Linked DNA regions of Spartinivicinus poritis. The protein of the gene in region 1 interacts with the protein of each later gene in a pairwise test. Links are inferred from orthologs where the notes say so. Each region holds a gene or a part of one and is shown in the gene's direction. Other genes may lie near its edges.

Region 1 (3,307 bases):
AAAGGTAAGTAGGTATTTAGATGAGTAAACAAATTTTAGTATTACCTGGTGATGGAATTGGACCAGAAATTGTTGCTGAGGCCATTAAAGTATTGGCGGCGGTAAAAGATAAATATCAGCTAGCGATTGACTGGCAAGAAGGTTTGGTGGGGGGTGCTGCCATTGACGCAGAGGGGTTACCATTACCTGAATCGACCTTGGCTCAAGCTAAAGCAGCCGATGCTATTTTATTAGGTGCTGTGGGTGGCCCTAAATGGGATCAACTCGAAATGGCTAAACGGCCTGAAAAAGGTTTGCTGGGTTTACGGGCTGAACTACAACTGTTTGGTAACTTGCGTCCAGCTATTCTTTATCCTCAACTGGCAAATGCTTCCACTTTAAAGCCAGAAGTCGTGGCTGGCCTGGATATTTTAATTGTACGAGAGCTGACGGGTGGTATCTATTTTGGTCAGCCTCGGGGTATTAAAACCTTAGAAAATGGTGAGCGCCAAGGTTTTAACACCTATGTGTACAGTGAGTCTGAAATTCGTCGGATTGCTAAAGTCGCATTTGAAGCCGCTCAAAAGCGTCAGGGCAGACTTTGCTCAGTGGATAAAGCCAATGTACTGGAAGCAACTGTCTTATGGCGAGAAGTGATGGAAGAAGTCGCCAAGGATTACCCTGATGTTGAGCTAAGCCACATGTATGTAGACAACGCAGCGATGCAGCTGGTAAGAGCACCAAAACAATTTGATGTAATTGTCACTGGTAATATGTTTGGTGATATTTTATCGGATGCGGCGGCAATGCTGACAGGCTCTATTGGTATGTTACCTTCCGCATCACTGAACGCTGAAAGTAAGGGTATGTATGAGCCAATCCACGGCTCTGCGCCTGATATTGCCGGCAAGGGCGTGGCTAACCCGCTGGCAACGATTTTATCCATTGCTATGATGTTGCGCTATTCACTAGGGTATCCAGAGCCGGCTGATGCCATTGAGGTAGCTGTTAAGCAGGTGTTAGCTGATGGCTTACGGACAGCTGATATTTACACAGAAGAAGCAGATACCCGCCAAGTGTCGACTAAAACAATGGGAGATGCTGTGGTGGCAGCGTTGTAACCTTTTCTCAGTAAAAAATTAACACCTATTCAAAATTAATTACCTAATTAATAGGAAGTAAGCAAGTATGAGCAAAACATATGATGTGGCTGTAGTTGGGGCTACAGGTGCAGTCGGTGAAACTATGCTGTCGATATTGGAACAGCGGGATTTTCCTGTGGGTAAGATATACCCTTTAGCCAGCAGTCGTTCTGCCGGGAGCACGATTTTATTTAAAAATAAGCCAGTTGTAGTAGAAGATTTAGCCACCTTTGATTTTAGCAAAGTACAAATTGGCTTATTTTCAGCTGGGGGAAGTGTATCGGCAGAGTATGCCCCAAAAGCAGCAGCGGCTGGTTGTGTGGTAATTGATAATACCTCCCACTTCCGCTATGACCCTAATGTGCCATTAATAGTGCCAGAAGTTAACCCTGAAAAGGTGGCGGACTATACTAATTGTGGAATTATCGCTAATCCAAACTGTTCTACAATTCAGATGTTGGTAGCTTTAAAGCCATTTTATGATGCAGTTGGTATTAGTCGTATAAACGTTGCGACCTATCAAGCTGTCTCAGGTACAGGTAAAGACGCTATTAATGAGCTGGCATCACAAACAGCCACTTTATTGAACGCTAAAGGTGCAGAGGCTAAGGTTTATCCAAAGCAAATTGCATTTAATTTGCTGCCACAGATTGATGTTTTTCAAGAAAATGGCTACACCAAAGAAGAGATGAAAATGGTGTGGGAAACCAAAAAGATATTTGGCGATGAAAATATCTTGGTTAACCCAACCTGTGTGAGAGTGCCTGTTTTCTATGGCCATTCTGAAGCAGTCCATATTGAAACCAAGGAAAAAATTACAGCGGCTCAGGCACAGGAGTTGTTGAAAAAGGCACCAGGTGTCGTTCTGTTGGATGAGCATCAGGATGGCGGCTATCCAACGCCAGTTACTGAGGCGGCTGGTGAAGATCCGGTCTACGTCGGGCGTGTCAGAGAAGATATATCCTGTGACAGAGGTCTCAATTTATGGGTTGTAGCGGATAATGTAAGGAAGGGTGCCGCTCTTAACAGTGTACAAATTGCCGAGATATTGATAAAAGACTATATATAATTGATACTTACTTAACGATTTGAACCTTATTTCTAGCTTTAGTCTAACCGATTAAGGCTAGCATTTTGTTGTATTTGCAAATCTAAGATAAGAATAGAGTGGGTAAGCGGGCTACTTACCTGCTCATTGTGTCTTATAGTTATATACAGATTGACCAATCGCGTTCAGGCTGAGTTTGTTAGAAAGCTTGCTCTTCTACAAGCTCGCCCAGCATTCACAGGAAGTCTATGTATTCATCGTTTGGGATCAATTTACGGATCGCGAGGGGAAATGTATTGACTTGCTTGTTTTTAAGGCGGTTACCAAAGCAAGTGGCAAGTAGCTAAAACAAGTGGAACTGGGAAACAAATAATTGGTCGTGAAGTGTATGGCAGAAAGACCCGACTCCTTAGAAATCGCAAGACTAAATGATAATAAAGGATTGAGAATTATGGTGCGCAAGCTTGTAGTGGCAATGGCTGCAACCGGGGCCTTGTCATCTGGGGTAGTGAATGCCCTGGGCCTTGGGGATATTGCCCTCAAATCCGCCCTCAACCAGCCTTTGAATGCTGAAATTGAACTCATCCAGATTAGAGACCTGAACGCCAATGAAATATTACCTAATTTAGCTACCCGTGAAGATTTTAACCGAGCGGGTGTAGAAAGAATCTTCTTTCTAAACAACATGAAGTTTGAGACGGTAGTTCGCCCTAATGGCTCTGCCTATATCAAAGTTTCCAGTAATAAACCGGTTCGAGAGCCTTATTTAAACTTCTTAGTCGAAGTGCACTGGCCCAGCGGTCGATTGCTGCGTGAGTACACCGTACTGCTAGACCCACCAACATTTACTGAGCAAGCACCCACGGCTGTTGAGGCACCAGCGACGGCTGAGCCAGTGGCTGAGCGTCCAGCTCCAGTAGCCACAACGACTACAGCTGAACCGACCACGGTTACAACAACCCCAACTGATACAGGCTTCCAGGGCGGAGATACTTATCAGGTTCAAGCAAACGATACTCTGTATGAAATTGCTGCCAAAGTTAAGCCTTCTAATCAAGTTACTGTTCAGCAAACGATGTTGGCTTTGCAGCAGGATAACCCTGATGCCTTTATCAACAACAATATTAATCTGTTGAAG
Region 2 (3,303 bases), on another replicon or contig:
GTCTCTAAACCATCACGCGTACCCCGGTTAATAACCACATTATCAAACTGACCAATTTGGTTAACCCCGCCAACCACAGCTAGAATTTCTCCCTCCACATCTTTTTTAGGTGAGCTGGGGTGAAAAACTGGTTGCAGACGACGCTCTTCCGTTTCCAGCATCCGGTCGCCAACTCTGATTTCACTATTACTCTCAGTAATATTGATAGTGGCAATATCATTAGCAACGTCTTTAATCTCTCCAACACCAATGTCCATCACCATCACGCCTAAAAACTCATTAGTTTTTGGGTCAGTAAATCGCTCTGCACGACGGAAGATACCATAAGCTGATGCATCGTCTTTAAATTCGCCACGAGCATAAATGAGGTCATTGACGCCGTTAATAATCCTCTCTTGTCGACTAGAAATGACATACGGAGCTTTTTCAATAACTTCTTCATCATCAATTATACGGCTTCTGTCCATGAAGCTATTAATAGCATTCAATGGAATAGCAGGGATCGCCGATTTAATTGGAGTTTTACGAATTTTCGGGCTCAGCTTAATCACTCCCCCAGCCCCTCGTTTACCAATAGTCAGATAAGGTTTACCATCAATATAAACCAAGTTTATCTGGTCTCCTGGATAAATAAGGTGGGGGTTTTTAATAATTGGATTTACGTGCCAAATTGCAGGCCACATCCAGGGCTTTGTTAGAAAACGGTTAGCTATATCCCACAACGTATCACCTTTTTTTACGGTGTAAGAGTTAGGATGATCAGCTCGGATGGGATTTTCAGCAGCCACGGTTGAAAAGCTGACCAGGCAGGAAAAAACAACCCCAAGAAGCGATTTCCTCATGGTGTTATCCTTTATTATTACTTATCATGTTGGCATTCACTACCCGTTTAAACCCTGTAAAAAAGGGAAAACAAGCAGCATTGATTATTTCATTTCAAATATACTAGTCCGAAGATTTCACCAAACCACAGAAATATTCAGACTACTGCTGTAAACAACTAACGATTGGAGCAAAGACTCCCCCTCTCCAAACTGTTCACTGCGCTGGTTAATCACAACAGTCAGCTAACAAGTAAAACGCTTGTCTTGCACAGCACCCAGATTCAGCTACAAACAGTCACTTAAGCTATTTTATTAAAGAAAATAGTCAGACAATATGCCAACTATCTATAACAAGTCTCTTATAGCATTAGAAACTGTTCACACTCTCTATGCGCAATATAGCGCACTCATTAAAGGAATACAGGGTATCAACACCAAATTTTGTGAAATAAGCCACTCTTATAAGCTGGCATAATTACATATTAGCAACTGATATAGTGAATAGTACTCTAAACTTTAGATTTTCTATTTAAGACCCTAGAGTGATCTCTTTATGATGGGTTAAGTGTTCGCTTTTCAGTCATTGCCAAGCTAGCTTATCAACAATAAAATTAGCTATAACGATTTTCGAGGATATCAAGCAGAATGGCCGTTTTAGATATTTTAGAGTTTCCTGATTCACGTCTAAGAATCAAAGCAACACCGGTAGAAAAAGTAGACGACTCTATTCGTAAGCTAGCCGATGACATGCTAGAAACCATGTACCAAGCACCAGGGATTGGCCTGGCAGCTACTCAGGTAAATGTGCATAAACGATTAGTCGTTATTGACGTTTCTGAAGACAAAAGCCAACCTTATGTACTCATCAACCCTGAGTTTGAAGTATTAACTGACAAGCTTGACCACATGCAGGAAGGCTGCTTATCAGTGCCTGGCTTTTACGAGGATGTCACCCGTCCAGAAAGAATTAAGCTCACCGCACTAAACCTGGATGGCGAGCAATTCACCATGGAGTGTGAAGGTTTGTTAGCAGTATGTGTTCAACACGAAATTGACCATCTTAATGGCAAACTGTTTGTTGATTATATATCGCCATTAAAACGTAACCGAATTAAGAAGAAGCTAGAAAAACAGCACCGTTTACAAACAGCCTAATAGTCAAAGGCTCAGTGTCTTAAAATGCTATTACACTAACTAGTTGCCATATGAAGCTGTCTTGATATAGATTTATCGATTTAGGGTTGTTGCCAAGCGACAACCCTTTTTTATTTAACTATAACCAAGATTCCATGAGCACAAAGCCACTACGCATCGTTTTCGCCGGTACCCCAGAGTTTGCAGCTATCCATTTACAGACTTTACTGGATAGCCAGCATCAAGTTATCGCCGCTTACACTCAGCCAGATCGCCCATCAGGCCGTGGCAGAAAGCTAACCCCAAGCCCTGTGAAAGTGTTAACAGAAGCCCATCAAATACCTGTATTTCAACCTACCAGTTTAAAATCAGAAGAAGCTCAAGAAGAGCTCGCCAGTCTTAACCCTGATGTGATGGTAGTGGTTGCTTATGGTTTATTACTGCCAAAAGCCATTCTAGAAACACCCCGCTTTGGTTGTATTAATGTCCATGCTTCTCTATTACCTAAATGGCGAGGTGCTGCCCCCATTCAACGAGCAATTGCAGCAGGTGACAACACCACCGGCGTCACCATTATGCAAATGGATGTTGGGCTTGATACTGGTGACATGCTCATGATCAGTGAATGTGACATATCTGATCAAGAAACAGGTGGTTCACTACACGACAAATTGGCTGAAATCGGCTCACCTGCACTACTCAATACATTACAACAGATAGCTGATGGTCAATTACAACCACAAGTACAGGACCATGATAATGCTAGCTATGCACATAAGCTTTCCAAGCAAGAAGCCCATATTGACTGGCAACAATCAGCAGCTGAGCTTGACTGCTTAGTTCGGGCTTTCAATCCTTGGCCAGTTGCTTTTACTGAACTTGATGGCCAACGTATTCGAATTTGGGAAGCCAAGCCCTTAGCCACTTCTTCAGTAAATAGCTCTGATCAGGCACCCGGCACTATTATCTCTGCCAATAAAGAAGGGTTAAATATTGCTTGTGGTAAGGGTTCGTTATGTATAACTAAGCTACAGCTTCCCAATAGTAAATCAATGAGTGTTCAAGAACTTTTGAATAGTCGCAAAGAGAAGTTTCAACCGGGGGTTAAGTTAAGCTAATGTCAGACCATCAGCCGGTGCGAATGGTTGCAGCTAAAGCCATTAAAGAAGTTATTAATCAAGGCCAGTCACTTAGCCAGATACTACCCCAATTTAGCCAACAGGTAGCACCCAGAGACCGCAGCCTATTGCAAGAGCTGTGCTACGGAACGCTACGTTGGTATTTTCGACTCTCATCGTGTAGCAAGCAGTTACTGTCAAAGCCGCTAAAAAGTAAAGATGCTGAT

The links.
Region 2: the proteins of ORQ98_RS04125 (region 1) and def interact in binary tests that used the Escherichia coli proteins (3 or more experiments, as listed by UniProt). The link is inferred for Spartinivicinus poritis from one-to-one orthologs.

What each region holds. Positions count from the first base shown.
Region 1 is NZ_JAPMOU010000003.1:250,955-254,261, reverse strand. The notes cover bases 266-3,178. They hold ORQ98_RS04125 (aspartate-semialdehyde dehydrogenase), read left to right. Parts: upstream 266-1,167; coding sequence 1,168-2,190; downstream 2,191-3,178. Other genes in these bases: ORQ98_RS04120 (FimV/HubP family polar landmark protein), read left to right, coding at 2,621-3,178; leuB (3-isopropylmalate dehydrogenase), read left to right, coding at 266-1,100. Also shown: leuD (3-isopropylmalate dehydratase small subunit), read left to right, coding at 1-2; more of leuB, read left to right, coding at 21-265; more of ORQ98_RS04120, read left to right, coding at 3,179-3,307.
Region 2 is NZ_JAPMOU010000024.1:88,147-91,449, reverse strand. The notes cover bases 316-3,224. They hold def (peptide deformylase), read left to right. Parts: upstream 316-1,469; coding sequence 1,470-1,979; downstream 1,980-3,224. Other genes in these bases: rsmB (16S rRNA (cytosine(967)-C(5))-methyltransferase RsmB), read left to right, coding at 3,076-3,224; fmt (methionyl-tRNA formyltransferase), read left to right, coding at 2,114-3,076; ORQ98_RS17780 (LysM peptidoglycan-binding domain-containing protein), read right to left, coding at 316-842. Outside these bases: more of ORQ98_RS17780, read right to left, coding at 1-315; more of rsmB, read left to right, coding at 3,225-3,303. UniProt on the Escherichia coli protein: Removes the formyl group from the N-terminal Met of newly synthesized proteins. Requires at least a dipeptide for an efficient rate of reaction. N-terminal L-methionine is a prerequisite for activity but the enzyme has broad specificity at other positions.